DNA from 3 places in the Micromonospora sp. NPDC049282 genome. Region 2 is predicted to be linked to each of the others. Evidence: predicted binding sites of a transcription regulator. Region 2 holds the regulator's gene; each other region holds the start of a gene.
What was found. The regulator HrcA, encoded in region 2, represses chaperone genes, less so after heat shock. The targets are predictions, from matches to a motif close to GGTTNGCACNCTCNNNNNGAGNGTGCNAACC.
Positions count from the first base shown of each region.

Region 1: groES (co-chaperone GroES) is a predicted target of HrcA. The motif match lies at 8,367-8,397, and genes of this name have one in related genera.
Region 3: groL (chaperonin GroEL) is a predicted target of HrcA. The motif match lies at 6,676-6,706, and genes of this name have one in related genera.

Region 1 is NZ_JBICSL010000030.1:12,337-22,097, reverse strand. It holds gene ACGFI2_RS29775 (GuaB3 family IMP dehydrogenase-related protein) at 1-595, opposite strand, end outside; gene guaB (IMP dehydrogenase) at 632-2,194, opposite strand; gene ACGFI2_RS29765 (DUF5319 domain-containing protein) at 2,392-2,796, shown strand; gene ACGFI2_RS29760 (LuxR C-terminal-related transcriptional regulator) at 2,809-3,621, opposite strand; gene ACGFI2_RS29755 (WhiB family transcriptional regulator) at 3,874-4,257, shown strand; gene ACGFI2_RS29750 (molybdopterin-dependent oxidoreductase) at 4,421-6,076, opposite strand; gene groL (chaperonin GroEL) at 6,201-7,847, opposite strand; gene groES (co-chaperone GroES) at 7,918-8,232, opposite strand; gene ACGFI2_RS29735 (methyltransferase domain-containing protein) at 8,488-9,720, shown strand.
Region 2 is NZ_JBICSL010000024.1:12,949-22,709, reverse strand. It holds gene ACGFI2_RS27725 (carbohydrate ABC transporter permease) at 1-628, shown strand, start outside; gene ACGFI2_RS27720 (carbohydrate ABC transporter permease) at 625-1,455, shown strand; gene ACGFI2_RS27715 (hypothetical protein) at 1,487-2,341, opposite strand; gene ACGFI2_RS27710 (enoyl-CoA hydratase-related protein) at 2,502-3,287, opposite strand; gene hemW (radical SAM family heme chaperone HemW) at 3,307-4,530, shown strand; gene ACGFI2_RS27700 (DUF4870 domain-containing protein) at 4,571-4,978, opposite strand; gene hrcA (heat-inducible transcriptional repressor HrcA) at 5,440-6,465, shown strand; gene dnaJ (molecular chaperone DnaJ) at 6,539-7,681, shown strand; gene ACGFI2_RS27685 (16S rRNA (uracil(1498)-N(3))-methyltransferase) at 7,683-8,417, shown strand; gene ACGFI2_RS27680 (SDR family NAD(P)-dependent oxidoreductase) at 8,505-9,266, opposite strand; gene ACGFI2_RS27675 (histidine triad nucleotide-binding protein) at 9,304-9,654, shown strand; gene ACGFI2_RS27670 (serine hydrolase domain-containing protein) at 9,658-9,761, shown strand, end outside.
Region 3 is NZ_JBICSL010000008.1:66,403-76,163, forward strand. It holds gene ACGFI2_RS15110 (glycerol-3-phosphate dehydrogenase/oxidase) at 1-1,005, opposite strand, end outside; gene ACGFI2_RS15115 (S8 family serine peptidase) at 1,080-3,563, shown strand; gene ACGFI2_RS15120 (GNAT family N-acetyltransferase) at 3,597-4,517, shown strand; gene ACGFI2_RS15125 (hypothetical protein) at 4,579-4,785, shown strand; gene groL (chaperonin GroEL) at 4,856-6,478, opposite strand; gene ACGFI2_RS15135 (hypothetical protein) at 6,754-7,995, opposite strand; gene ACGFI2_RS15140 (cold-shock protein) at 8,106-8,309, opposite strand; gene ACGFI2_RS15145 (GNAT family N-acetyltransferase) at 8,534-9,049, shown strand; gene paaN (phenylacetic acid degradation protein PaaN) at 9,113-9,761, opposite strand, start outside.

The DNA.
Region 1 (9,761 bases), on a different contig from region 2:
CGGTGCAGCCGCCGACGATGACCGGCAGGTCGAGGTCGGCGATGAACTCCTTGAGGTTCAGCGGCTCGTCGGTGGTGGAGACGTGCTCCGCGGAGACGAGCGTGCCCTGGATGACCAGGATGTCCACGCCGGCGTCGAGGATCACCGGGGCCAGCGCCAGGGTGTGCTGCGGCGAGACCCGGACGGCCACCGTGCCGCCGCCGGCCCGCAGCTCGCGGACCCGCTCGGCGATCAGTTCGGGGCGGATCGGCTCGGCGTAGACCTCCTGGAGGCGCTTGGTGGCCCGGGCGTCCTCGCCGAGGCCGGCCAGCTCCTCCAGGATCTTGGCCGGGTTCTCGTACCGGGTCCAGAGGCCCTCGACGTTGAGCACGCCGAGGCCGCCCAGCTCGCCGAGGCGCACCGCGGAGGCGGGGCTCATGGTCGCGTCCGAGGGGTGCGCGACGCAGGGGATGCCGAACGGGTACGCGTCGAGCTGCCACGCGGTGGAGACGTCTTCGACGTCCCGGGTGCGGCGGCTCGGCACGATGGCGATGTCGTCCAGGTGGTAACCGCGCTGCGCGGTCTTGCCCAGCCCGATCTCGACCACGTCACGCATGGGGACTCCAGGTGTGTTCGGGGGTGGAGGGAGAGGTCAGCGGGTGTGGTAGTTGGGCGCCTCGACGGTCATCTGGATGTCGTGCGGGTGGCTCTCCTTGAGCCCGGCCGCGGTGATCCGGATGAGCTGCCCACGCTCGTGCAGCTCGGCGATGCTCTCCGCGCCCGCGTAGCCCATGGCGAGTCGCAGGCCGCCGATGAGCTGGTGCGCGACCTGGGCGAGCGGGCCCCGGTAGGGCACCTGGCCCTCGACACCCTCGGGGACCAGCTTCTCGTCGTTGGTCACGTCCTGCTGGAAGTAGCGGTCCTTGGAGTAGGACTTGACCTGGCCGCGGGACTGCATCGCGCCGAGCGAGCCCATCCCCCGGTACGCCTTGTACTGCTTGCCGTTGATGAAGATCAGCTCGCCCGGGCTCTCCTCGCAACCGGCCAGCAGGCTGCCGAGCATCACCGTGTCGGCGCCGGCCACCAGCGCCTTGGCGATGTCGCCGGAGTATTGGATGCCGCCGTCACCGATCACCGGCACGCCGGCCGGGCGGGCGGCCCGGGCCGCCTCCATGATCGCGGTGATCTGCGGCACGCCCACCCCGGCCACGATCCGGGTGGTGCAGATGGCACCGGGGCCGACGCCCACCTTGACGCCGTCGGCGCCGGCCTCGACCAGCGCCCTCGCGCCCGCGTACGTGGCGATGTTGCCGCCCACGATGTCGATGGTCACGTCCCGCTTGAGCCGGGCGACCATCTCCAGCACGGCCCGCTGGTGGCCGTGCGCGGTGTCCACGATCAGCACGTCGACGCCGGCGTCGACGAGCGTGCGCGCCCGCTTGTACGAGTCCTCGCCCACGCCGATCGCGGCGGCGACCCGGAGCCGGCCCGCCTCGTCCTTGGTGGCGTCCGGGTACTGCTCGCTCTTGGTGAAGTCCTTGACCGTGATCAGGCCGCGCAGCTTGCCGGACTCGTCGACGATCGGCAGCTTCTCGACCTTGTGCCGGCGCAGCAGGGCGAGCGCGTCGTCCTTGCTCACCCCGACCGGCGCGGTGATCAGCGGGGTCCGGGTCATGATGTCGCGCACCGGCGTGGCCGGGTCGGAGACGAAGCGCATGTCGCGGTTGGTGACGATGCCGACCAGCTGCCCCTGGCCGTCGACCAGCGGGACGCCTGAGATGCGGTAGCGGCCGCAGAGCGCGTCGACGTCGCGGAGCGTGTCGTCCGGGCTGGCGGTCACCGGGTTGGTGATCATGCCGGACTCGGAGCGCTTCACCAGGTCGACCTGGAGCGCCTGGTCCTCCACGGAGAGGTTGCGGTGCAGCACGCCGATGCCGCCCTGGCGGGCCATGGCGATCGCCATCCGGCCCTCGGTGACGGTGTCCATCGCGCTGGAGAGCAGCGGCACGGTCAGCTCGATGTTGCGGGTGAGCCGGGTGCGGGTGTTGACCCGGCTGGGCACGACGTCCGACTCGCCCGGCTGCAGGAGCACGTCGTCGAAGGTCAGCCCGAGCGGCACCACCCGGGCGGAACCGGCCGGCAGCTCGGGCAGATGGCCGCCCAGCTCGCCGCCGTCGGAGCCGGTCGAGGTCTCGGTGCTGGGCGAATTCTCCACGATTGCTCCCCTGAGCTGGTCGAACGGGCTGCAGCGAGGTGGCGCGCGCGGGCACCGGCGCGCACCGGGGTGACGGCGCGTCGCCTCATCGTACCCACTGACCCGGTCGGCCCCGGGCAGCGGCGGGCCCAGGGTAGGCCGGGCCACAGCGCGGCCGGGGGCGGGCTTTCCGGCGGCTCGGGGTCTACGGTGAGAGGGTGCACGACGAGCCCATCGACCCGTTCAACGGCGACCCGGCCGATCCGGCTGCCGGCCTGCACGATTCCGGCGAGGAGGAGACACTCGACCCGCTGACCGAGGTCGAGCGGCAGGACGTCCTGGAGGATCTCGCCGATCTCGAGATCTACCAGGCCCTGCTCCAGCCGATCGGGGTGCGCGGCCTGGTCATCGAGTGCGAGGACTGCCGCGAGCCGCACTACTTCGACTGGGACCTGCTCCGGGGCAACCTGCGCCACCTGCTGAACTCGGGGCGTCCCCGGGTGCACGAGCCGGCCTACGATCCCGATCCCGACCACTACGTGAGCTGGGACTACGCCCGCGGCTACGCGGACGGCGTGCACGACACGCTCACCGAGGGCACGGACGACGCCGCGCAGGAATGATCCGGCCGCCGCTCAGGCGACCAGGCCGGCCCGGAAACCGGCCGCCACCGCGTGCGCCCGGTCGCGCGCGCCGAGCTTGCGGAACAGCCGCCGGGCGTGCGTCTTGACGGTGTCCTCGGAGACGAACAACTCCCGCCCGATCTCCGCGTTGCTCTTGCCCTCCGCCATGCCGAGCAGCACCTGAAGCTCACGCTCGGTGAGGCCGATCGCGCTGCGCGGCGTCCGCGCCGGTCGCTGGCCGGGGCCCGGTTGGGGTGTCTCCGCCCCCTCCGCCGCCGGGTCGTTGGCGTCCTCGCCCCGCTGCACCGGCACCACCGTGGGCAGGCCCGCGGCATCCACCGGCGCGGCCGGCCAGCCGGGCCCACCCGGGGTACGCCCCGGCGCGGTCGCCCGGGTCGGCCCGCCGACCGCCGCCGCGTCCCGGGCGGTGTCGGCCACCCGGTGCCGGTTGGCCCGCCCGGGGGCGGAGAGCAGCAGCAGCGCCTTCGCCACCGCGCTGGTCAGATCGTGGTCGGCGTTCTGGATCAGACCGCGGGCCCCGGCGCTGATGGTGGCCGCCGCCGACTCCGACTCCTCGACGCCGAGCAGCAGCACCGCGGCCTGCGGCGCGCGGGCGAGCACCCGCCGCACGAAGCCGGCGCTGTCCGGTCGGGTCAGGGCGGTGTCGGCAAGGACCACGTCGACCGGGCGCTCGGCGAGCCGCAGCATCACCTCGGGATCGGAGACGGCCGTCCGGACGACGCCGGACAGCCCGAGCCGCGCCGCCGCGGAGGTCAGATGCTGGGCCGCCAATGGTGTCCGTACGCATACAAGAACGCTACGCACTGTGGTCTCCTCTCCGACTCAGAGCAGACCACGTGCGGGTGTGCTCGGGAGGGGGTTCCGAGCAATCATCCGAACTTTTCCGACAGATGGGGCATATGCCGCTCGCTGTCCAAGGTTTTCGATCACAGATGTGTGAGCCGGGGACAGCTCGGGTACCGAGTTGTCCATCCGGAACCGGCATCCCGCGCGGACCGCCGCCCGGTAGCTGGCCACGAACATTCTCCGCGGTGCCGCGCGGGAGGAGGGGTGCTGATGTCGAACGTACGTAGGCTGCCTGGACCCATCGTCGACCTCTGGGACTGGCAGCGGCTCGGCGCTTGCCGGGGCCGCGACAGCGCCCAGTTCTTCCACCCGGACGGCGAGCGCGGCTCGTCCCGGCTGCGCCGCGAGACCGGCGCGAAGACGGTTTGCGGAGCCTGCCCGGTGCGCGCCGAGTGCGCCGCCCACGCCCTCGCCGTCCGCGAGCCGTACGGCGTCTGGGGCGGGTTCAGCGAGTCCGAGCGGCTGCGGCTGCTCGCCCTCGGCTGGGAGGACGCGGCCGACCGCCGGCAGTCCCGGGTGGACGTCGCCCGGCTCGAGGCCCGCCTCGGCCGGTCGCACAAGACCGCCGTCCCGGACCAGCGCAAGGTCGCCTGACCCTTCGCACCTCCCGACGCCGCGCCCCGAACCCCGGGGCGCGGCGTCGTGTATTCACGCTTCCCGGCACGGTCATCGAAGGCAGTCGCGGAAGGCTTGCCCAGCTGCTCGACCAGCTCACTTTCCGCCCCCGGCGTCAGGCGGGCAGGCGGGTCAGCGCGGGTCAGGCCACGGTGACCTTGACGGTGTGCCAGCCGGTCGCGCCGTCCGGGGCCACCGGGCTGCGCCGCTCCGGCTGCGTCTCACCTGTCGCGTCGGTGGCGCGTACCTGGAGGGTGTGCTCGCCGGGGGTGGCGTCCCAGCGCCAGGACCACTGGACCCAGGTGTCCGACGACACGGCCGGGGCGAGCGTCGCCTCCCGCCAGGGGCCGTCGTCGACGCGTACCTCGACGCGGCGGACGCCGCGGTGCTGCGCCCACGCCACACCGGCGACCGTCAGCGGGCCGGCCGCCGGGCGGCTGCGGGCACGAGGCGTGTCGATCCGGGACTGCGTCTTGACCGGGCCCTGGGCGGACCAGCCGCGCGGCACCCAGTACGCGTCGAAGTCGGCGAAACTGGTCAGCTCCAGCTCGGTCAGCCACTTGCACGCCGAGACGTAGCCGTAGAGGCCGGGCACCACCATCCGCACCGGGAAGCCGTGCTCCACCGGCAGCGGCTCGCCGTTCATCCCCACCGCGAGCAGCGCGTCCCGCCCGTCGCGCAGCACCGACGTGGGGGTGCCGCAGGTCCAGCCGTCGGCCGCGCGCCCGACCACCTGGTCCGCGCCCTCCTCCGGGCCGGCCTCGTCCAGCAGTTCCTTGATCGGCACGCCGAGCCAGCGGGCGTTGCCGATCAGGTCACCGCCCACCTCGTTGGAGACGCAGGCCAGCGTCACGTAGCGCTCCACCAACGGCCGGGCCAGCAGGTCGTCGAAGCTCAGCTCGATCGGGTTGCGGACCCGGCCGTGGATGCGCAGCGTCCAGGTGACCGGGTCCACCTGTGGCACCACAAGCGCGGTGTCGATCCGGTAGAACTCCCGGTTCGGGGTGACGTAGGGGGCGAGCCGGGGCAGGGACAGGTCCGCGCCGGCCGGCACCGGCGGGGCGGACGCCGCCGGGGCGGGCAACGTCACCGCCTCCCGGGCCGCCGAGACACCGCGCCGCCCGGCCAGCCAGTGCCCGCCGAGGCCGGCCACCGCCGCCGCGCCGGTCAGCAGGCCGGCGCCGCGCAGGAACCGGCGCCGCGACTCCTGGTCACCGCCCTCCGGCGGCTCCCAACCACCCGGGTTCTCCTCCTCGCCCGCCAGCGCGGCGACCGCCGGGGGCGGCGTGGGCCCGGGCCGGGATTCCGTCGCGGCGGCCGGTCCGGCGGTGCCGCCCGAGAACGGGGTGGCCGGGTCGCGGTCCGCGCGCAGCGGGCCGGCCACGAACGCCCAGAGCGTCAGCCCGCCGAGGCCGGCGCCGACCAGCGAGGGCAGCGCGTCGAACCCGTCCGCGCCGGCCCGGGTCAGCGCGGCGGTCACGCCGAGCGCGGCGAACGCGGCGATGCCGGCCAGGCCGAGCGCCAGCCGTCGGGCCGCGGCCAGGCCGAGCAGCGCCGCGAAACCGGCCAGCAGCAGCGCCGTGCCGACCAGCAGGGCGATCTTGTCGTACCTGCCGAAGACGTCGATGGCGAACTGCTTGAGCGGCTCGGGCACCAGGTCGACCACGAGGCCGCCGACGGCGATCAGCGGGGCGGACCGGGGGCCGGTCAGGACGGCCACCGGTTCGGCGACGCCGAGCGCCACCACGGCGGCGACGACACCGGACAGTGCCGCGTGGCGGCGGGAGATCGTGCTCACCCGGCCAAGTGTGGTCGACCGGTCGGGCCGGCCGCCAATCTTGTCAGCGTTCCGTAAGCGGATACGCGTCAGGGCACACCGCCGACTCGGCGATGTGCCCTGACGTCGGGCCGTACTCCTCGGGTCAGAAGCCCGGGCCGTGCTGGTGGCCGTGGCCGTGCGAGTGGCCGTGCCCGCCGGCGGCGGCCGGCTCCGGCTCGGCCGGCTTCTCCACCACGAGGCTCTCGGTGGTGAGCAGCAGGCCGGCGATCGAGGCGGCGTTGGAGACCGCGTTGCGGGTCACCTTCACCGGGTCGAGGATGCCGGCCTTGGCCAGGTCGACGTACTCGCCGGTGGCGGCGTCGAGGCCGGTGCCCCACTCCTTGCCGACGACCTTCTGCACCACCACGTAACCGTCGTGGCCGGCGTTCTGGGCGATCCAGCGCAGCGGCTCGACCAGCGCCTTGCGCACGATCGAGACACCGACCTTCTCCTCGCCGGTGAAGCCCAGGTCGTCGTCGAGCACCGGGAGGATCTGGGCCAGCGCGGCGCCGCCGCCCGGGACCGTGCCCTCCTCGACCGCGGCCTTGGTCGCGGCGATGGCGTCCTCGATGCGGTGCTTGCGCTCCTTCATCTCGACCTCGGTGGCCGCGCCGACCTTGATCACCGCGATGCCACCGGAGAGCTTCGCCAGCCGCTCGGACAGCTTCTCCCGGTCCCACTCGGAGTCCGAGGCCTCGATCTCCTTGCGGATCTGGGCGACCCGGTCGGCGACCTCGGTGGACTGGCCGCCACCGTCGACGACCGTGGTGTTCTCCTTGTCGACCACGACGCGACGGGCGGTGCCGAGCACCTCCAGGCCGACCTGGTCGAGCTTGTAGCCCAGCTCCGGGGCGACCAGCTCGGCGCCGGTCAGGACCGCCATGTCCTGCAGCATCGCCTTGCGGCGGTCGCCGAAACCGGGGGCCTTCACCGCGCAGACCTTGACGGTCTTGCGGATGGCGTTGACCACGAGCGTGGACAGGGCCTGGCCCTCGACGTCCTCGGCGATGATGAGCAGCGGCTTGTTGTTCTGGAGGACCTTCTCCAGCAACGGCAGCAGCTCCTCGATCGCCGAGATCTTCTGCGTGGTGATCAGGATGTACGGGTCCTCCAGGACCGACTCCTGCCCCTCCACGTCGGTGACGAAGTTCGGCGAGATGAAGCCCTTGTCGAACTGGAGACCCTCGGTCACCTCCAGCTCGGTGGTGAGCGCGGAGCCCTCCTCGACGGTGATCACACCGTCGCGGCCGACCCGCTCCATCGCCTCGGCGATCAGCTCGCCGATCGCGGCGTCCTGCGCGGAGACGGTCGCCACGTGCGCGATCGACTCCTTGCTGGCGACCTCGACGGCCTTGCCGAGCAGCGCCTCGGAGACCTTGGCGGCCGCCGCGTCGATGCCCCGCTTCAGGCCGATCGGGTTGGTGCCCGCGGCCACGTTGCGCAGGCCCTCGCGGACCATGGCCTGGGCCAGCACGGTCGCGGTGGTGGTCCCGTCGCCGGCGATGTCGTTGGTCTTGGTCGCCACCTCCTTGACCAGCTGCGCGCCGAGGTTCTCGTACGGGTTGGTGAGCTCGATCTCCTTGGCGATGGTCACGCCGTCGTTGGTGATCGTGGGCACACCGAACTTCTTGTCCAGGACGACGTTGCGCCCGCGGGGGCCGAGGGTGACCTTGACCGCGTCCGCGAGGGCGTTGACACCGTGCTCGAGCAGGTGCCGGGCGTCATCCGAGAAGCTCAGGATCTTTGCCATCAGTATCCCTTCGAAGCGACGTTGCCCCGGCCCGGCGAGCCGGACCGGGGCAACGACACTGATCGGTTGCTTACTTCTCGATGACCGCGAGGACGTCGCGGGCGGAGAGCACCAGGTACTCCTCGCCGGCGTACTTGACCTCGGTGCCGCCGTACTTCGAGTAGAGAACGGTGTCGCCGACCTTCACGTCGATCGGCACGCGGTTGCCCTTGTCGTCGATCCGGCCCGGGCCGACAGCGAGGACGGTGCCCTCCTGCGGCTTCTCCTTGGCGGTGTCGGGGATCACGATGCCCGAGGCGGTGGTGGTCTCGGCCTCGTTCGCCTGCACCACGATGCGGTCCTCGAGCGGCTTGATCGCAACCTTGGTCGCGGTAGTCACGGGCATACCCTCCTGGGGTACTTGGTGTCGTTACCGGTCGGCGTGCCGACCAGCGTCAATCTGCCACATGCCACCGGGCGGGGCCGTCGTCGCGGGTGCCGGTCCGCCTGGCGTTCAACCCCCGGACACCAGGGTCCGAAGGTTGGCACCCTCAGGGTGAGAGTGCTAATCGCAGGTTATTCCTCGGCTAGCACTCCGTCAAGGAGAGTGCCAGCCCCCGCCCACCGTGTCGCCCTCGGGACGGGTCGGGAGAATGGTCGGGTGGATCTCGACCAGCTCGACGCGCTGCGTACCCCCGAGGGGTCGGCCGCGCTCGCCGCGGCGGCGCGGGTGGCCGGCGGCGACCCGCTGGCGGCGGCGGCCGCGCTGCGCTCGGCCGGGATCCCGGGCGGGCTCGCCGCGGCGGCGCTGACCCAGGCGGAGCTGCGCCGGCGCGCGGCCGGCAAGTTCGGCGCGGCGGCGGCCGGGATGTTCCTCACCCGCGCCGGGCTGGAGCAGGCCACCCGCCGGGTGGTCGCCGACCGGCGGGCCGCCCGGTTGCGCGCCGCGGGCGTGACCAGACTCGCCGACCTCGGCTGCGGGCTGGGCGCCGACGCGCTCGCCGCGGCCCGCGCCGGCATCCGGGTGTACGGGGTGGAGGCCGACCCGGTGACCGCCGCGATGGCCGCCGCGAACGCCGAGGCGGCCGGGCTGGCCGAGCTGGTCACGATCGAGTGCGGCGACGCCACCGCGTTCGACGTGCGCCGGGTCGACGGCGCGTTCTGCGACCCGGCGCGGCGGCGGGCCGGCACCGGCCGGCGCATCTTCGACCCGAACGCCTACTCCCCGCCGTGGGATTTCGTCACCGGGCTGGCGGCGCGGGTGCCGCGCACCGTGGTCAAGGTGGCGCCCGGCCTGGACCACGCGCTGATCCCGGCCGGCGCCGAGGCGGAGTGGGTGAGCGTCGACGGCGACCTGGTGGAGGCCACGCTCTGGTGCGGCGACCTGGCCGGCGTTCCCCGCCGCGCCACCCTGCTGCGGAGCAAGGAAGGGCCCCCGGTTAACGCCTCCGGTAGAGGCGGGGCCCCTTCTTGTCACCTCACCGGCACCGGCGCGGACGAGGCGGAGGTGGGCGCGATCCGGCGGTTCCTGTACGACCCGGACCCGGCCGTGGTGCGCGCGCACCTGGTCGCGGAGCTGGCCGCCGACCTCGACGCCACGCTCGCCGACCCGTCGATCGCCTACCTCTACGCGGACGCGGCGCGTCCCACCCCGTTCGCCCGCTGCCTGGAGATCACCGACGTGCTGCCGTTCTCGCTGAAGCGGCTGCGCGCCCTGCTGCGGGAGCGCCGGGTCGGCCGGGTGGAGATCCTCAAGCGGGGGTCGGCGCTGGAGCCGGAGAAACTGCGCCGCGACCTGCGGCTGACCGGCGACGAGGGGGCCAGCCTGGTGCTGACCCGGGTGGCCGGCGCGCCCACCGTGCTGATCTGCCGCCCGGTGCCGGCCGCCGGGTGACCGCCGGTCGCCGGTCGGGCGCCGCGCGGCCCGTTCCGGCT
Region 2 (9,761 bases):
CAAGAAGATGGCCACGTTCGTGGCGAGCTGCGTGATGCTGGCCTGGGCCACCCCGGCGCTCACCGGCACCATCGTCTGGAAGTGGATCTTCGACGATACGAGCGGCCTGGTCACCTGGCTGTTCAACAAGCTCCCCGACGGCCTCTCCACCGCCCTGTTCGGGCGTAGCGACTGGACCGGCTACGGCTGGTTCAACGACCCGCTGCTGTTCTTCGCCATCCTGACGCTTGTGGTGGTCTGGCACTCGTTCCCGTTCATCGCGGTGAGCGTGCTGGCCGGGCTCAAGAGCGTGCCGACCGAGTTGCAGGAGGCGGCCCGGGTCGACGGCGCCGGGCCGTGGCGGGTCTTCTGGTCGGTCACGTTCCCGATCCTGCGGCCGGTCTTCGGCATCCTCGTGGTGCTCTCCACGATCTGGGACTTCAAGGTCTTCACCCAGCAGTTCGTGCTGGCCGGCGGCACCCAGGACCGGTCGACGTTCATGCTGTCGATCTACTCGTACGCGGAGGCGTTCTCGCCGCCGCCCAAGTACGGCCTCGGTTCCGCGATCGCCGTCATCCTCACCGTCATCCTGCTCGTGGTGACCGCCCTGTACGTCCGCATGGTGCTCCGGCAGGAGGACGAGTCGTGAAGAAGCTCGCGCTCAACGGGGCCGGCCTGCTGGTCGCCCTCTTCGCCGCGTTCCCCGTCTACTGGATGATCGCGACGTCGCTGAAGCCCAACCGGGAGATCTTCTCCACCACGCCACGTCCGGTGCCGGCCGAGCCCACCCTGGAGCACTACCGGGAGATCCTCACCGGCAACCTGATCCCCGGCGTGACGTTCCTCGACTTCTTCCTCAACAGCGTGCTGGTCGCGGTGGCCACCGTGCTGCTGAGCGGGCTGGTCGCGCTGCTCGCCGCGACCGCGGTGGCCCGGTTCCGGTTCAAGCTGCGCACCAGCTTCCTGATCCTGCTCCTGGTGGTGCAGATGATCCCGCTGGAGGCGCTGGTCATCCCGCTGTTCCTGATGATCCAGCGGCTCGGCCTCTACAACACGCTGCCCAGCCTAATCCTCACCTACCTGGGCTTCTCGCTGCCGTTCGCGGTCTGGATGCTGCGCGGCTTCGTGGCGGCGGTGCCGAAGGAGTTGGAGGAGGCGGCCGCGATCGACGGGGCCAGCCGGGCCCAGACCTTCCGCAAGGTGCTCTTCCCGCTGGTCGCGCCCGGCCTGGTGGCCACCAGCATCTTCTCCTTCATCACCGCCTGGAACGAGCTGATCTTCGCGCTGACCTTCATCAACGACCAGCAGAAGTACACGCTGCCGGTGGCGATGACGTTCTTCTTCGGCCGGGACGACACCGCCTGGGGCTCGGTGATGGCCGCGTCCACCCTGTTCACCCTGCCGGTGATCGTGTTCTTCCTGCTGGTCCAGCGCCGGATGGTCTCCGGGCTGGTCGCGGGCGCGGTGAAGGGCTGAGAGCCACCTGGGCGGACGCTACTGCCGACGATCAGGTGTCGGCGAAGACCTCGGCCAGCACCTGCGTCGCCGGGTCGCCCTTCACCCGGGCCCAGGTGCCCTGCTCGGCCGTCCACTCCAGGCTGCCGAAGCGGACCCGCTTCACGCCGTGGTCGTCGGCGTGCGAGACCAGCCAGTGCGCGTACCGCCAGCCGTTGCGGTCGTCGCTGGCCGGCACCGTCAGCCCGGTCAGGTTCGACGCCGCGGTCAACCGGGGCAGCCCCCAGTCCAACGTCAGGCCCTCCAGCACCGCGCTGGCCGCGGCCGGCCCGCGCATGGTCGGCGTCGAACCGACCGTGCAGGCCACCGCGCCGGTCGCCTGGCCGAGCAGCGCGCGGCTGAGGACCTCCGACTCGTCCGCCCACTTCTCGTAGGCCTCGGGGTAGGCCGACCGCTGCACCCGCTGGGCGGCCTCGGTCACCCGCATCTCTTCCCAGCCCCGGACCTTCTTCAGCGCGGCGTAGAACTTCCTCGCCGCGTAGCGCGGGTCGCGGATCTCCTCCGGTGTGCCCCAGCCCTGGCTCGGGCGCTGCTGGAACAGGCCGAGCGAGTCCCGGTCGCCGTGGGCGATGTTGCGCAGGTGCGACTCCTGGTAGGCGGTGGCCAGCGCCACCACCACGGCCCGTTCGGGCATCCGGCGCTGCATGCCGATGGCCGCGATGGTGGCCGCGTTGGCCATCTGGTCGGCGCCGAGCACCACCTCGCCGTCGGCCTGCACGGTGCAGGTCCGGCTGGCCAGCGGCAGCCGCAGGTGGTGACCGAACTGCTTGGTCACGAACCAGACCGCGAGCAGAGCCAGTACGCACACCACCACACCAGATGCCACGATCGCCGCTCGCGTCCGCACCAGCACCCCCAGTCCCGACAGTCCGACCAGCGTACGTCGCCGGCGCCGCTTCCCGACTCGGCCGACCGGCCTGCTCGCCGCCGCGTCACCGCCCCGTGACGGGTCGCTGTCAAGAGGGGGCCCCGCCTGTGCCGGATGCGTTGACAGAGAGCCCCTCCTTCTATTCTCCGGCGGGCACCCAGGCGGCCGGGCGCTTCTCGCGGAACGCGAGCACCCCCTCCCGTCCCTCGTCGGAGAGGAAGTACCCGGTGGAGAGCGCCGCCAACTCGGCGATCTCCGCCCGCAGGTCGGCCGCGGACGGTCGCCGCAGCAGCTCCTTCGCCCCGGCCAGCGCCGTTGGCGCGCCCTTCACCAGCGAGGCGCAGTAGCGCCGCACGGCGGCGTCCAGCCCGTCCGCCGGCACCGCGGCGGTGACCAGGCCGATCTCGGCGGCCCGCCGCCCGTCGAACGTGTCGCCGGTCAGGTAGAGCTCGGCGGCGGCCCGAGGGCTCAGCCGGGGCAGCACGGTCGCCGAGATGACCGCCGGGATCACGCCGATCCGCACCTCGGTGAACGCGAACGTGGCCTCCTCGGCGCAGACCGCCAGGTCGGCGGCGGCGATCAGGCCCAGCCCGCCGGCCCGGGCCGGCCCGGCCACCTTCGCCAGCACCGGCTTCGGGCACTCCCGCACGGCGACCAGCACGTCGCCGAGCATCCCGGCCGGCACGGAACCGCTGGCGTACGCGGCGGCGGTCTCCTTCAGGTCGGCGCCGGAGCAGAACACCGGGCCGGTGTGGTCCAGCACGATCGCCCGGACCGTGTCGTCGGCGACCGCCGCGGCCAGCCCGACCAGCAGCTGGGTCATCAGCGGGGTGGAGAGCGCGTTGCGGTTGTGCGGGCTGTCCAGGGTGAGGGTGGTCACCCCACGGGCCGTGGCGACCCGCACGAGAGCGTCCGGAGAGGTCATGCCGGGCACACTAGTGGCCATGCCCGGCGTCCTTCCAGAAGGCGAACCCGTCCCGCGCGACGGGTCGCTGCCCGCTGCCGCCCGCCGCGCCGTCGGCGCCCGCGGCTTCGGGGTGTACGTGCACGTCCCGTTCTGCGCCAGCCGGTGCGGTTACTGCGACTTCAACACGTACACCGCCGCCGAGCTGGGCGGCGGGGCGAGCCGGGAGACGTACGCCGACAGCGTGCTGGCCGAGCTGGCGCTCGCCGCCCGGGTGCTGGGGGAGTCCCCACCGCCACGGGTGGACACCGTCTTCGTCGGCGGCGGGACCCCCACCCTGCTGCCCGCCGACGACCTGGCCCGGATCCTCGACGGCATCGACCGCACCTGGGGGCTGGCCGCCGACGCCGAGGTGACCACCGAGGCCAACCCCGAGACGGTCAGCCCGGAGTCGCTCAAGACCCTGCGGGCCGCCGGCTACACCCGGATCTCGCTGGGCATGCAGTCCGCGGCGCCCGGGGTGCTGGCGATCCTCGACCGGCAGCACAGCGCCGGCCGGGCCACCGCCGCCGCCCTGGAGGCCCGGGACGCCGGGTTCGACCACGTGAACCTGGACCTGATCTACGGCACCCCCGGGGAGACCGCCGGCGACTTCGCCGCCTCGCTGGCCCAGGTGGTCGAGGCGGGGGTGGACCACGTCAGCGCGTACGCCCTGATCGTGGAGGACGGCACCCGGCTGGCCGCGCGGATGCGCCGGGGCGAGCTGCCGTACCCCTCCGACGACGTGGCGGCGGACCGCTACCTGGCCGCGGAGGCGGCGCTGCACGCGGCCGGTTTCTCCTGGTACGAGGTGTCCAACTGGGCCCGCTCCGAGGCGGCGGCGTGCCGGCACAACCTGCTCTACTGGACCGGCGCCGACTGGTGGGGCCTGGGCCCGGGGGCGCACAGCCACGTCGGCGGGGTGCGCTGGTGGAACGTGAAGCACCCGGCGGCGTACGCGGAGCGGCTGGCCGCCGGCGCGTCGCCCGCGCTGGCCCGGGAGCGGCTCACCGGCGACGAGCAGCACATGGAGGACGTGATGCTGCGGCTGCGGCTCGCCTCCGGGCTGCCGCTCGACGTGCTGGACGAGACCGGCCGGGCCGGCGCCGAACGGGCCCGCGCGGGCGGGCTGCTCGACGCCGGGGCGTACGCCGAGGGTCGGGCCGTGCTCACGTTGCGCGGCCGGCTGCTGGCCGACGCGGTCGTGCGCGACCTGCTGCCCTGACCGGGTCCGGTCGGCCGAATGCCTCGGCCGACCGACCGGGTCACTTGGTGAAGCTGTAGCTCATCGGGTAGCGGTAGAGCACGCCGTCGTTGGCCTTGACCCCACCGATGATCCCGAAGATCAGCGGCACGAGCCAGACGAGCATCGGGACGAAGAACAGGACTCCGCAGGTGACGAAGGTGAGCACCCAGCTCAGCACACCGGCGACGGCCCAGGTGATCTGGAAGTTCAGCGCCGCCACGGCGTGGGCGCGGACGGTGGGCGACTGCTGCCCCCGGGTCATCAGCGCGATGAGCGGGGCGACCCAGCCGAGGAGGCCACCGCCGATGATCACGCCGGCGGCGCCGCCGAAGTGCGCGACCAGGGCCCAGGTCTTGTCGTCGTTGTTGGCGTAGGCGGCCGGGCCGTACGCGCCACCGGCGGGGTAGCCGGCACCGTAGCCCGGCACGCCGCCACCCGGCGGGGGATAGCCACCCGGCGGAGGGTAGCCACCCGGCGGGGGATAGCCACCCGGCGGAGGCTGGCCGCCCGGGGGCGGATAGCCACCGGGCGGGGGATAGCCGCCTCCGCCCGGCGCCCCGGACAGTGGTGCGGTGGGCGGTTCGTCGGTGGGCGACGAGCCGTAGGGGGCCGACGGTGGGGTCGGGTCGGGCTGGGGGTTGGGGTCCCCCGCTCCGGGCGGGCGAGGAGGTTCAGTCATGCACGTCACGGTAGGTCCCGGGGGCAAGCGACACCAGGGCTGTTCGGCCCCGGCACGGCGGACCGTCGCGTCGGGGCGGACCGGGGCCCGCCACTGATCATCGCGTCGGTGGGCGTGCCGACGTAGACTGGCACTCGCTACAGTCGAGTGCCAGCCGCCCGGCGGATGCCGCGCGTCGCCCGGCCGAGGTGCGTCAGGAGGTGGGGGAGATGGGTCTCGACGACCGCAAGCTCGCCGTGCTGCGCGCCATCGTCGAGGACTACGTCGCCACGCAGGAGCCGGTGGGCAGCAAGGCCCTGGTCGAACGGCACCAGCTCGGCGTCTCGCCGGCGACCGTGCGCAACGACATGGCGGTGCTGGAGGAGGAGGGCTACATCCGGCAGCCGCACACCAGCGCCGGCCGGGTGCCCACCGACCGCGGCTACCGCCTCTTCGTCGACCGGCTCTCCCGGGTCAAGCCGCTCAGCCCGGCCGAGCGCCGGGCGATCGAGCGTTTCCTGGTCGGCGCGGTCGACCTCGACGACGTGGTGCACCGCACGGTCCGGCTGCTGGCCCAGCTCACCCGGCAGGTCGCGGTGGTGCAATATCCCAGCCTGGCCCGGTCCAAGGTGCGCCACCTGGAGCTGGTGCCGATCTCCACCACCCGGCTGATGGTGGTCATGATCGCCGACACCGGGCGGGTCGAGCAGCGGCTGGTCGAGCTGCCCGCCCCGGTCCCCGCCGAGGACGTGACCGACCTGCGCCGGCTGGTCAACGAGAAGCTCGTCGGCAGCCAGCTCGTCGAGACGCCGCCGTTGGTGCAGGCGCTGGTCGAGGAGTCCGCGCCGCACCTGCGCCCGGCCATGACCACGCTCTCCACGGTGCTGCTGGAGACGCTCGTCGAACGACACGAGGAGCGGATCGCGCTGGCCGGCACGGCCAACCTCACCCGGGGCGGCCTGCTCGACTTCCAGGGCTCGCTGCGACCCATCCTCGAGGCGCTCGAGGAGGAGGTCGTGCTGCTCAAACTGATCGGCGAGACGGAACCGAGCAACACCACCCGGGTCCTCATCGGCGACGAGAACGAGATCGACAACCTGCGGGCCGCCTCGGTGGTCAGCACCGGCTACGGCCCGGGCGCCACCATCGTCGGTGGGCTCGGCGTGCTCGGGCCGACCCGGATGGACTACCCCGGCAATATCGCCATGGTGAGGGCCGTGGCACGCTACGTGGGCGAGCTGCTGGCCCAGAACTGACCAGTCAGGGCCGACGGCCGGCTGCGGCCGACGACCGGCGAGACGCGAGACGAACATGAGGACACCGAACCCAGTGGCCAGGGACTACTACGGCATTCTCGGCGTGAGCCGGGACGCCTCCGACGACGACATCAAGCGTGCCTACCGCAAGCTGGCGCGGCAGTACCACCCGGACGTCAATCCGGACCCGGAGGCACAGGAGAAGTTCAAGGACATCAACGCCGCGTACGAGGTCCTCTCGGATGATCGGAAGCGGCAGATCGTCGACCTGGGTGGCGACCCGCTCGCCCCGGGCGGCGGTGGCGCGGGCCCCGGTGGCCCGGGCGGGGCCGGCCCGTTCGTCGGCTTCCAGGACATCATGGACGCGTTCTTCGGCGGCGCGGCGGGCGGCAGCCGGGGTCCCCGGCCGCGCACCCGGCCGGGCGCCGACGCGATCCTGCGGCTGGAGTTGGACCTCAACGAGACCGCGTTCGGCGTCGAGGCGCCGATCACCGTCGACACCGCGGTGCTCTGCACCACCTGCTCCGGCGCCGGCACCGCCGCCGGCACCCACCTGGCCACCTGCGAGGCGTGCGGCGGCCGTGGCGAGGTGCAGTCGGTGCAGCGGACGTTCCTCGGCCAGGTCGTCTCCGCCCGGCCGTGCACCGTCTGCCAGGGCTACGGCACCACGATCCCGCACCCCTGCCCGACCTGCGCCGGCGACGGCCGGGTGCGGACCCGCCGCTCGCTGACCGTCAAGATCCCGGCCGGCGTCGAGGACGGCATGCGGATCCGGCTGGCCCAGCAGGGCGAGGTCGGCCCGGGCGGCGGCACCGCCGGCGACCTCTACGTCGAGATCCACGAGCGGACCCACGACGTCTACTCCCGCAAGGGCGACGACCTGCACTGCCGGGTGACCGTGCCGATGACCGCCGCGGCGCTCGGCACCCGGCTGACCATCAAGACGCTCGACAGCGAGGAGACCGTCGACGTCAAGGCCGGCACCCAGCCCGGCAGCACGCTGCGGCTGCGCGCCCGCGGCGTGCCGCACCTGCGCGGCACCGGCCGGGGCGACCTCTACGTCCACCTGGACGTGCGCACCCCGACCAAGCTCGACGCCGACCAGGAGCGGATGCTGCGCGACTTCGCCAAGACCCGGGGCGAGGAGGTCGCCGAGCTGACCAAACAGGGCGGCTTCTTCTCACGGATGCGCGACGCCTTCAACGGGCACGCCTGAGGTGTCGGCCCCGCTGTTCCTGGTCGAGGCGCTGCCCACCGGTGACACGGTGACGCTGGACGGCCCGGAGGGCCACCACGCGGCCACCGTGCAGCGGCTGCGCGTCGGCCAGGAGCTGCTGCTCGCCGACGGCCGGGGCGGCACCGCCGCCGCGCAGGTCACCGCCGTCGGCCGGGGCACCCTCGAGGCGCGGATCACCGCCCGGGGGTACGCCGACGCGTGCGTCCCCCGGCTGGTCGTGGTGCAGGGGATCGCCAAGGGCGACCGGGGTGAGCTGGCCGTGCAGGCGATGACCGAGGTCGGGGTGGACGAGATCGTGCCCTGGGCGGCGTCCCGCTCGGTGACCCAGTGGCGCGGCGACCGGGGCGTACGGGCCCGGGAGAAGTGGGCGACCACCGCCCGGGAGGCCGCCAAGCAGGCCCGCCGCCCGTGGCTGCCGGTGGTGGCCGGTTCCCCGGACGAGTCCACCGCCACGGTCACCCGGCGGATCGCCGGCGCCGCCGCCGGCTTCGTGCTGCACGAGGAGGCCGACGAGCGGCTGACCACGGCCGAGCTGCCGTCGACCGGCGAGATCGTCCTGGTGGTCGGCCCCGAGGGCGGCATCGCCGACCCGGAGCTGGCCGCGTTCGTCGACGCCGGGGCCCGTGCCGTCCGCCTGGGTCCGTCCGTGCTGCGCACCTCCACCGCCGGCGTCGCCGCCCTGGCGGTCCTCGCCACCCGCCTCGCCCGTTGGTAACCCCAACCCCCTGTTTCACGGAAGGAGCGGCCATCCCGCCGGGAATGGCCACTCCTTCCGTGAATCAGCGCACGGTGGGGGTGGGGGTCAGGTGCGCAGGTAGGAGGCGCCGTTCAGGTCGACGATGGTGCCGGCGGCCCACTCGGCCTCGGGGCTGGCCAGCCAGTGCACCGCCGCCGCGATCTCCTCCGGGCGGGCCACCCGACCGAACGGCGACTGCGCCCGTACCGCCTCGCCGCGCTCGTTCTTGAGGTGCTCGTTGGTCATGTCGGTCTCGACGAAGCCCGGGGCCACGCAGGCCACCCCGATGCCGTACGGCGCCAGGGCCACCGCGAGCGACTGCGCCATCGCGTTCATCCCCGCCTTGCTGGCCCCGTACGCCGGGTTGGCCGGCTCACCCCGGAACGCGCCCCGGGAGGAGACGTTGACGATCCGTCCGCCCCGTTCCCGCATGTGCTGGGCGGCGCACCAGGACGCGTTCGCGGCGCCGACCAGATTGGTGTCGAGCACCTCCCGCCAGCGTGCCCGCCACTGCTCGTAGCTGCTCCCGAAGACCGGGTGCGGCGGATCGGCCGGCCCGAACACGCCGGCGTTGTTGACCAGCACGTCGAGCCCGCCGAGCAGCCCGGCCGCGGAGTCCACCATGACCCGGACCGCGTCCGGGTCGGCGAGGTCGGCCCGGATCACCACGTGCCCGTCGCCGGGCAGCTCGGCGCGGAGCGCCTCGGCCAGCTCAGCGGAGTCCCGGTGATGGACCGCGACCCGGTCCCCGCCGGCCGCGAACGCCCGCGCCACCGCCCGCCCGATGCCCCGCGAGGCCCCCGTCACCAGCACCGCCCGTCCCGCCATGCCGGCCATCCTGCCGTACGTTCCCTACACTGCTGCGATGGGAGTCGACTGCCTGTTCTGCCGGATCGTCGCCGGGGAGATCCCGGCCACCATCGTCCGCGAGACCGCCACCACCCTCGCCTTCCGGGACATCGACCCGAAGGCGCCCACCCACGTGCTGGTGATCCCGAAGGAGCACTACGTGGACGTGGCCACCCTGGCGCAGGGCGACCAGGCGCTCGCCGGCGAGCTGCTCAACACCGCCGCGCTGGTGGCCGAGGAGGAGGGCCTGACGGTGGACGGGTTCCGGCTCATGTTCAACACCGGCCCGTACGGCGGCCAGGAGGTCTTCCACGTGCACGCCCACCTGCTCGGCGGGGCGCCGCTGGGCCCGATGCTCTGCCGCTGACCGGTGACCACGATCTCCGACCGGCTCGACCGGATGGTGCGGCGGGCCCAGGCGAAGGGGCGGATCCCCGCCGTCTCGGCGGCCCTGCACCGGGCCGACCGGCCGCT
Region 3 (9,761 bases), on a different contig from region 2:
GCGCGCGGTGGCGGCCGGGTGCGACCGGTCGAGCTGCCAGTCGGTGTCGGTGGTGCCGATGATCCAGTGCCCGCCCCACGGAATGACGAAGAGGACGCTTGTCGCGGTGCGCAGGATCAGGCCGGTCTCGCCGACGATCGCCGACCGGGGCACCACGAGGTGCACGCCCTTCGAGGCCCGGACCCGCAGGCCGGGGCGCAGCCCCACGTCGTTGAGCATGCGCGACATGTCGTCGCTCCACACGCCGGTCGCGGCGATCACCGTGCGGGCGCGGACCTCGAACTCGGCGTCCGGCGAGCCGGCCGGCGCCTCCAGGTCGCGCACCCGGACGCCGGTCACCTCGCGGGCCTGCCGGACCAGGCCGACCGCCCGGGCGCTGTTGACCACGGTCGCGCCGAGGCTGGCCGCGGTGCGGGCCAGCGTCACCACCAGGCGGGCGTCGTCGACCTGGCCGTCGTAGTAGCGGATCGCGCCGGCCAGCGTGTCGGGCCGCAGGCTCGGGAAGACCCGGCGGGCGCCCTCGCGGGTCAGGTGCCGGTGCAGCGGCATGCCGCGCCCGCCGCCGAACACCCCGGCGAACGCGTCGTACGCGGCCACGCCGAGGCCGTAGTAGGAGCGGCGGAGGAACCGGCGGGGCAGGTCCCGCACGCCGCCCTCGGCCGGCAGCGGCACCAGGATCGGCACCGGGCGGACCAGGTGCGGGGCGAGCCGGGTGGCGAGCAGCCCGCGCTCGGTCAGCGCCTCGTGGACCAGGTGGAACTCCAACTGCTCCAGGTAGCGCAGGCCGCCGTGGATCAGCTTGCTGGACCGGCTGGACGTGCCGGCGGCATAGTCGCGCGCCTCCACCAGGGCGACCTTCAGCCCTCGGGACGCGGCGTCGAGCGCGGCGCCCGCCCCGGTCACCCCGCCTCCGATGATCAGCACGTCGAACCGCTCGGCACGGAGCCGGCGCAGGTCGTCGGCGCGGCGCTCGGCGGAGAGCTGGCCGGCCGCGGATCGGGACACGTTGGGGTCGCGCACCCGTCCACGGTAGCCGTCCCCACGCCACGGCGACACGCGCCGGCCGTACCGTGATGACCATGCTGACCGGCCCGCCCGCTGTTCCCGTACCCACGACGCCGCGCGAGACCGGGCCGTGGCCGGTCGTCGCGGCGGTGGCGACCGGCGTCTGGGCGGTGCTGGTCACCGTGCCCGGTCAGGTCACCGGCTGGCTGGTCGACCAGGTGGTGCTGGTCACCGGGCTGGACCGGGTGGTGGCGGTCTGGCCGGTGGTCGCGGTGGTCACCACGCTGCTGGTCGGCGGGCCGGCGCTGGCGCTGGCGCTGCTGCCCCGTTCGCCGGCGGTGCGGGCGGCCGGGCGGGCGTGGACCGGCGGCGCGGTCGCGCTCGGCGCGGCGACGCTGCTGAGGGCGCTGCCGCCGGTGCACCACGAGGCGTACCTGGCCGCGCTGGCGGTGACCGCCGCGCTGCTCGCGCTCGTCGCCGCCCGGCTGACCCGCCGCCGCCCGGCCGTCGCCCGGCCCGGCCCCGCCGCGCCCCCGGCGCCGGCCGGGGGCGACGGCCCGACGTGGTCCGACGTTCGCGCCGCGACGCCGGGGACGGCCGGTCGGGAGGGGCGGCGGCCCGGCGTCGTGTCGCTGCTGGCGGTGGCCGCCGGGCTGGCGGTCCTGCTGCCCTGGGCGTGGGTGGGCGCGCTGGGCGGGGCGTTGGAGACGGTGCTCGCCGGGCTGGCCGCCGCCGCGCTCGGCGGGCTGGCCGGGGTGCTGCTCGGCCCCGCGTTCTGGGCCGGCTTCGTGCCGGGGACGACGGTCCGGCCGGCCCGGCTGGTGCTGGTCGGCGGCCTGGTCGCCGGCGTCACGCTGGCGCTGCTCGCCGCCGGCGCCGGACAGTCGGGCGCCCAGTTGCCGGGCCTGCTCCTGCTGCCGCCGCTCGGCTTCGTGCTGGGCGCGCTGGAGGTGGCGGCCCGGCACGCCGGCCGGCCGGCCGGCCCGGCGCCGGTGCGCTGGCTGGTCGGCCTGGCGCTGGCCGGGCCGCTGGCCCTCACCGACCCGGAGGAGATCACGCTGCTGCTGGCCGCCACCCGCGACGTGCCGTTCTGGGTGGCGGTCGGCGCCGGCGCCGCGTTCGCCGTCGCGGTCCTGCTCGCCGTCGGGTACGGCGTGCTGCTCGCCCGCCCGCGCGCCCGCGCGCCCCGCCGGGGCGTGGCCGGGCTGGCCGCCGGCACGCTGCTGGCCGCCGTGGCCGTGGTGTACCTGGTCCCCGGACAGCCGGGCCTGCACGGCGAGCGGCTGCTGGTGGTGCTGCGCGAGCAGGCCGACCTGAGCGGCCTGCCGGCCGGTACGCCGGGCCGGGCCGGACGGGACGCGCGGGCCGCCGAGGTCTACCGGCGGTTGGTCGCCACCGCCGACCGCACCCAGGGCGACCTGCGCCGCACGCTGACCCGGCTGGGCCTCGACCCGACGCCCTACTACCTGGTCAACGCGATCGAGACGGACGGCGGCCCGGCGGTACGGGCGTGGCTGTCCGGCCGCCCCGAGGTGGCCCGGGTGCTGGTCGACCAGCGGCCGCGCCCGTTGCCCGCGGCGGCGCCGCCGGCCCGCGGCGACACGCCGGCGCCGAGCGGCCCCACCTGGAACGTGACGCTGATCGGCGCGGACCGGGTCTGGTCGGAGCTGGGCGTCACCGGCGCCGGCGTGGTGGTGGGCAGCTCGGACTCCGGCGTCGACGGCCGGCACCCGGCGCTGGCCGGCGGCTTCCGGGGCGGCGACGACTCCTGGTACGACCCGTGGGAGCACCGCCGGGCGCCGGCCGACCGGGGCGGCCACGGCACGCACACGCTCGGCAGCGCGGTGGGCCGGAACGGGATCGGGGTGGCGCCCGGCGCGAGCTGGGTCGGCTGCGTCAACCTGGACCGCAACCTCGGCAGCCCGGCCCGCTACCTCGACTGTCTCCAGTTCATGCTGGCGCCGTTCCCGCCGGGCGGGAACCCGCTGACCGACGGGCGGCCGCAACGCGCGCCGGACGTGCTGACCAACTCGTGGGGCTGCCCGCCGCTGGAGGGGTGCGACGCGGGAGCGCTGCGCCCGGCGACCGCCGCGCTGAGCGCCGCCGGCATCCTGGTGGTGGCCGCCGCCGGCAACACCGGCCCGTACTGCGGTTCCATCGCCGACCCGCCGGCGCCGTACCCGGACGTGCTCACGGTCGGCGCGGTGGACCGGTCCCGCCGGCTCACCGAGTTCTCCAGCCGGGGCCCGACCGGGGCGGTCGCGAAACCCGATCTGGTGGCCCCCGGCGCGGCGGTGCCGTCGGCGTTCCCCGGCGGCGGCTACGCCACCCTGGACGGCACCTCGATGGCCACCCCGCAGGTGGCGGGCGTGGTGGCGCTGATGTGGTCGGCGAACCCGGCGCTTGTCGGTGACCTGGACCGGACCCGGCGGATCCTCACCGAGACCGCGTCGGCGGCGACGGTCCCGGCCGGCACGGCCTGTGGCGGCACCCGGGACCTGGTCGGCGCCGGCCTGGTCGACGCGTACGCGGCGGTGCGGGCGGCCCGCGCCGGTTAACAAACCCTGCCGGATGGCCTAGCGTCGGCGTCCATGGAGATCATCGAGCTGGGCCCGGACCGCCTGCCCGAGGTCGTCGGGCTCTGCCGGCGGGCGCTGGACCTGCCGGAGGACGCGGCCGAGGCGCCGGCCGTGGTGGCCACGCTGGCCGACCGGGCGGCGGCCGACCGGACGGTGCTGCGGCTCGGCGCGGTCCGCGACGGCGCGCTGCTCGGGGTCCTGGTCGGGTCGCTGTCGGCGACCGATCCACGGCTCGGTCACGTCGACCTGGTCGCGGTGGCGCCGGCGGAGCGCCGCCGGGGGGTCGGCGCGGCGCTGCTGACCGAGGCGGAGACGCGGCTGGCCGCGCTCGGCGCGTCCGAGCTGCTGCTCGCCGGCAACCCGCCGCACTACGCCTGGCCGGGCATCGACGTCCGCTACACCCCGGCGGTCTGTGCCGCGCTGCGGCTCGGCTACCGGCAGGACCGGACGGCCTGGAACATGACCGCGGCGCTGACCGAGGGGTCGCCGGCGCTGCGCCCGACCGAGGCCGCCGAGCAGCGGCTGGCCGCCCACGGCGTGACGGTACGTCGGGCCGAACCGGCGGACCTGCCGGCGCTGACCGCGTTCGCCCGGTCGGTGTTCGGCGGCACCTGGGACGGTGAGCTGGCCGGCTCGGTGGGCCGCCCGGACGCGGGCACCCACCTGGCCGAGCGGGACGGCGAGATCCTCGGCTTCGCCGCGTACGGGTCGGCGCGGCCGAGTTGGTTCGGGCCGATGGGCACCGCGCCGGCGGCCGAGGGCTCCGGGATCGGCGGGGTGCTGCTGCGCCGCTGCCTTCGCGACCAGGCGGCGGCGGGGATCGTCGCGGCGCAGATCGGCTGGGTGGGGCCGGTGCCGTTCTACTCCGGCGTGGCCGGCGCTCGGATCGAGCGCGTCTTCTTCCTCTACCGGAAAGCCATCAAAGGCGCATAACGCCGTTCGCCCTCCACGCTGATCGAGCGACACCTACGGTCGAGCACAGAGGAGGCGGCGCATGCCCACGGATGACGAACGGGCCCACGACCCGGCCCCGGCCGGTGAGCTGGCGGCCGATCGGCTCGACCTCGGCGACGCCGAGCAGGTCGTCGCCGACCAGCCACCCGAGGAGGAGCCACGGCAACCGGTGGACGAGCCGAGGCGGCTCGTGCCGCCGTACGACCGGGCGCACAAGCGACGCAACCAACGCCCGCTGCCCACCTGAGGCGACACGCGGAAGGGGGCGGACCGCTGACGCGGCCCGCCCCCTTCCGGCGTACTGGGTGGAGCTGGACTCAGAAGTCCATCTCCCCGCCACCCGGGCCAGCCGGGGCGGCCGGGGTCTTCTCCGGCTTGTCCGCCACGACGACCTCGGTGGTGAGGAACAGCGCGGCGATCGAGGCGGCGTTCTGCAGCGCGGAACGCGTCACCTTGGCCGGGTCGATGATGCCGGCGGCCAGCAGGTCCACGTACTCGCCGGTCGCGGCGTTGAGGCCGTGACCCGGGTCGAGGTTGCGAACCCGCTCGACGACGACGCCACCCTCGAGGCCGGCGTTGACGGCGATCTGCCGCAGCGGGGCGTCCAGCGCGATCTTGACGATCTGCGCGCCGGTCGCCTCGTCGCCGGCCAGGTCCAGCTTGTCGAAGGCGGTCTTGCCGGCCTGCACCAGCGCGACGCCACCACCCGGGACGATGCCCTCCTCGACGGCGGCCTTCGCGTTGCGGACGGCGTCCTCGATGCGGTGCTTGCGCTCCTTCAGCTCGACCTCGGTGGCCGCGCCGACCTTGATCACCGCAACACCGCCGGCCAGCTTGGCCAGGCGCTCCTGCAGCTTCTCCCGGTCGTAGTCGGAGTCGCTCTTGTCGATCTCGGCCCGGATCTGGTTGACCCGGCCCTGGATCTGGTCGGCGTCGCCGGCACCGTCGACGATGGTGGTCTCGTCCTTGGTCACCACGACCTTGCGGGCGCGGCCCAGCATGTCGAGGTTGACGGCGTCCAGCTTGAGGCCGACCTCCTCGCTGATGACCTGGCCACCGGCGAGGATGGCGATGTCGGTCAGCATGGCCTTGCGGCGGTCACCGAAGCCCGGCGCCTTGACGGCGACCGACTTGAAGGTGCCACGGACCTTGTTGACCACCAGGGTGGCCAGGGCCTCGCCCTCCAGGTCCTCGGCGATGATCAGCAGCGGCTTGCCCGACTGCATGACCTTCTCCAGGATCGGGAGCAGGTCCTTCACCGACGAGATCTTGCTGTTGACGATCAGGATGTAGGGGTCGTCGAAGACGGCCTCCATACGCTCCGGGTCGGTCATGAAGTAGGCGGAGATGTAGCCCTTGTCGAAGCGCATGCCCTCGGTGAGCTCGAGCTCGAGGCCGAAGGTGTTGCTCTCCTCGACGGTGATGACGCCTTCCTTGCCCACCTTGTCCATCGCCTCGGCGATGATCTCACCGACGGTGGTGTCACCGGCGGAGATGGAGGCGGTGGAGGCGATCTGCTCCTTGGTCTCCACGTCCTTGGCGAGCTTGAGCAGCTCCTCCGAGACGTTGGCGACGGCGGCCTCGATGCCCCGCTTCAGGGCCATCGGGTTGGCGCCGGCGGCCACGTTGCGCAGACCCTCGCGAACCAGGGCCTGGGCCAGGACGGTCGCCGTCGTCGTGCCGTCACCGGCGACGTCGTCGGTCTTCTTCGCGACCTCCTTGACCAGCTCGGCGCCGATCTTCTCGTACGGGTCCTCGAGCTCGATCTCCTTGGCGATGCTCACACCATCGTTGGTGATGGTGGGGGCACCCCACTTCTTCTCGAGCACGACGTTGCGGCCCCTCGGGCCGAGCGTCACCTTCACGGCGTCAGCGAGCTGGTTCATGCCCCGCTCGAGGCCGCGGCGCGCCTCTTCGTCGAACGCGATCATCTTGGCCATACGGCGTTGTCCTCCTGGACACTCACGGGCCACCCGGGATGCCCGGATGGGCCGTCTGGTGTACGCACCTTGGGGACGTCGCCACCTGGCGACGACGACGTCCTCCTCGGTCGGGCCGGACAGCCCGCGACGACCGGCCCCGTTCCGCGCCGACGTCCCTCCGGACGCCGTTGCGGCCGTGGCCCTACCGCCCCGACCATTGGCACTCACCGTACGCGAGTGCCAATGACTTGTTTAGCACTCTCCCTAGCCGAGTGCAAGCACGACAGCGCCGCTCAGCCGAGTTCCGCTGCCAGTCGGGCCGCGTTCACCGGGCCTTCGTGGGCCCGCTGTTCGGCGTACGCGACGACCAGCCCGACGAGCTGCGCGAGGTAGGCCGGCGCGGCCAGCACGGCACCGATCACCGCCAGCGTCACCGCGCCCGCCGCGGTGCCCGGCGCCGCCGTCGGATCGGCGCCGAACGCCACGCCGCTCACCGCACTCACCAGGAGATCCAGCAGGCTCGCCGCGAGCAGCGCGCACATGACCAGCGTCACCCGGCCCAGCACCATGCCGAAGCGCTTGTGGAACATCCGCCAGGCCCGCCCGATCGGATCCTGCCGCTCGAACAGGTAGACCGGCCCGAACAGCGCGACCGCGAACCCGGCGTAGACGCCGGGCAACAGGCAGAAGCAGGCGCCGACCGTGATCAGCAGCGAGACGACGATCGTCCAGCCCCAGACACCGAGCGCGCGGCGCAGCCCGTACCGGAGCGCGGCGCCGACACCCGCCGGCTCGCCGGCCGCCTGCCGGGCCACCACCCAGGTCCCCGCACCCCAGCCGACGGCCTGGAGCGGACCGAAGACCAGGGCGGCGAGCAGCACCACGCCGTAGAACACGAAGAACTGCTCCAGGTAGCCGTCCGGCAGCACCGGCGCGCCGTCCGAGCCGGTCACCATCCGGTCGGTGGGGGCCAGGAAGAGCGAGAGGACGGAGATCACCGCCGCCGGGACGCCCTGGGTGAGCAGCATGATCGGCAGGAGTTGCCGCCAGCCCCGCCGAACCGCGTCCACGCACCGCGCGAACCAGCCGCCGACGCCCGCGTGCGGCGGGGTGACCAGCGGATCGTTCGGGTCGAGGCCCGGATACCAGCCGTGCGGACCGCCGGGCACCGGCTGCGCGGGATAGGTCGCGCCGGGCATCGGATAACCGGGGTACGCCGGGCCTGCGGCGGGCCAGCCCCAGCCGGTGGGCGGCGGGGCGTCCGGCGCGGTCCAGCCGGGCGGCGCACCGGGCGGCGCGGTCCAGCCGGGCGGCGCGCCGTACCCTTGCTGGGGCGGAATGCCCGGTTCGGAGCCGGACGGGCCGGCGGTGGGTGGGTCGGCCCACGGGTCGGCGGCCGGCTGACCGGGGGCGGGCGTCGGCGGTCCGGACGGGCCTGCCTGTTCCGGCACCGGCCCGGCGGCCGGCGACGCGGGCCGGGTCGGGTCGGTCGGGGGCACCGGTTCGGTGGAACCCGACGGGGGCAGCTCGGACATGGGCCCTCCTCAGCGGCAACGGCTGGAACGGCTCATGATCTTCCACGGTGCGGGGCCGTGACGCAGCACCGGTCAGGGTGGTTCGGCCGCGCGCGGCGGCCGCCGAACGATCAGGCGATGAGGCGGACGTGCTCGGCCTGCGGACCCTTCTGGCCCTGGGCGATCTCGAACTCGACCCGCTGGCCGTCGTCCAGCGCCTTGTAGCCGTCCATCTCGATCGCGGAGAAGTGGACGAAGACGTCCTGCCCGCCGTCGACGGCGATGAAGCCGTAGCCCTTCTCGGCGTTGAACCATTTCACGGTGCCCTGTGCCACGGTGCACTTCCTCACTCTGCACGGCGTTCCAAGACCCGGGAACCGGCGGACCGGCACCGGCGGCGCACCGGTTTCGGCCATCGGCGACGGCCGCTGAATACGGTGACCGAAATCGCACGCTACACGAGGCGTGACGACCGTGCACGACCACAAATCGGGCATAATCCGGGCCGCTACGGCCCCGCCGCAGCGCGAGTCCGGACCGGTCCGGTATGCATGCGGACATGACCAGCGCGCCCACCCCGACCACGGTCCGCCGGATCCGCCCCGAGGACGCCGCCCGGATGCGGGCGCTCCGGCTGGAGATGCTGGCCGACGCCCCGCTGGCCTTCCTGGAGACCGTCGCCGAGGCCGCCGCCCGGCCGCACGCGGACTTCGCGGCCCGGGTGGCGACGGTCTCCCGGGGCGACCACACCGCCCAGTTCGTCGCCGACCCGGGCGGTCGCCTGGTCGGCCACGCCGGGGGCACGGCCGCACCCGACGAACCGGGGCTGACGCTCGTCTACGCGGTCTACGTGACGCCGGCCCGGCGGGGCAGCGGGTTGCTCGCCGCGCTGGTGGACGAGGTGGCGGCCTGGTCCCGCGCCTGCGGGCGGCCGGAGCTGATGATGGAGGTGGTGGTCGGCAACGACCGCGCCTGCCGGGCCTACCGGAAGCTGGGCTTCACCGACACCGGCGTACGCGTCCGGCACCCGCGGATCGCCGCCCTGCGCGAGCTCCAGATGCGCCGCCCGGCCTGACCCCCTGCGTGGTTGAGAAGGGGCCCCTTCTCGGCCGGATGCGTCAAGAAGGGGCCCCGCCTTTCACGCGGGCCGGCGGCTCTGGACGATGCGGAAGCGGTTCGCGACGTAGGCGCCGTCGGTCAGCGCGGAGTTCGCCGCCGGGTTCGCGCCCGAGCCGTGGAAGTCGGAGAACGCCGCCGACTGGTTGACGAACACGCCGCCGGTCAGGTTGCAGGACAGGTGCACCCCGGCGTCGACCGCCGCCGCCTCGGCCGCGTCCAGCACCGCCTCGTCGGTGGAGTAGACGGCGGCGGTCAGCGCGCCCTTCTCCCCCACCGTCTCGCGCAGCACCCGCAGGCTGTGCTCGGTCGAGTCGGTCGCGATGGCGAACGAGATCGGCCCGAACCACTCCCGGGCGTAGGTCGCGGTGTCGCCGGCGTCCAGCTTGACCACGGTCGGCGTACGCACCACGGCGCGCGGGAAGGACGGGTGCTCGACGGTCCGGGACTCCAGCACCGGCTCACCGACCTTGGTCACCTCGTCCAGCCGCTCCAGCACCCCGTCGTTGACGATCGCGCCGGTCAGCTCGACGCCCCGGGCCGGATCGGCGGTCAGCTTGGCGACCGCGCCGGCGATCCCGGCGGCCACCTCGTCGAAGCTCTTGTGCCCCTGGTCGGTGGCGATGCCGTCGCGGGGGATCAGCAGGTTCTGCGAGGTGGTGCACATCTGG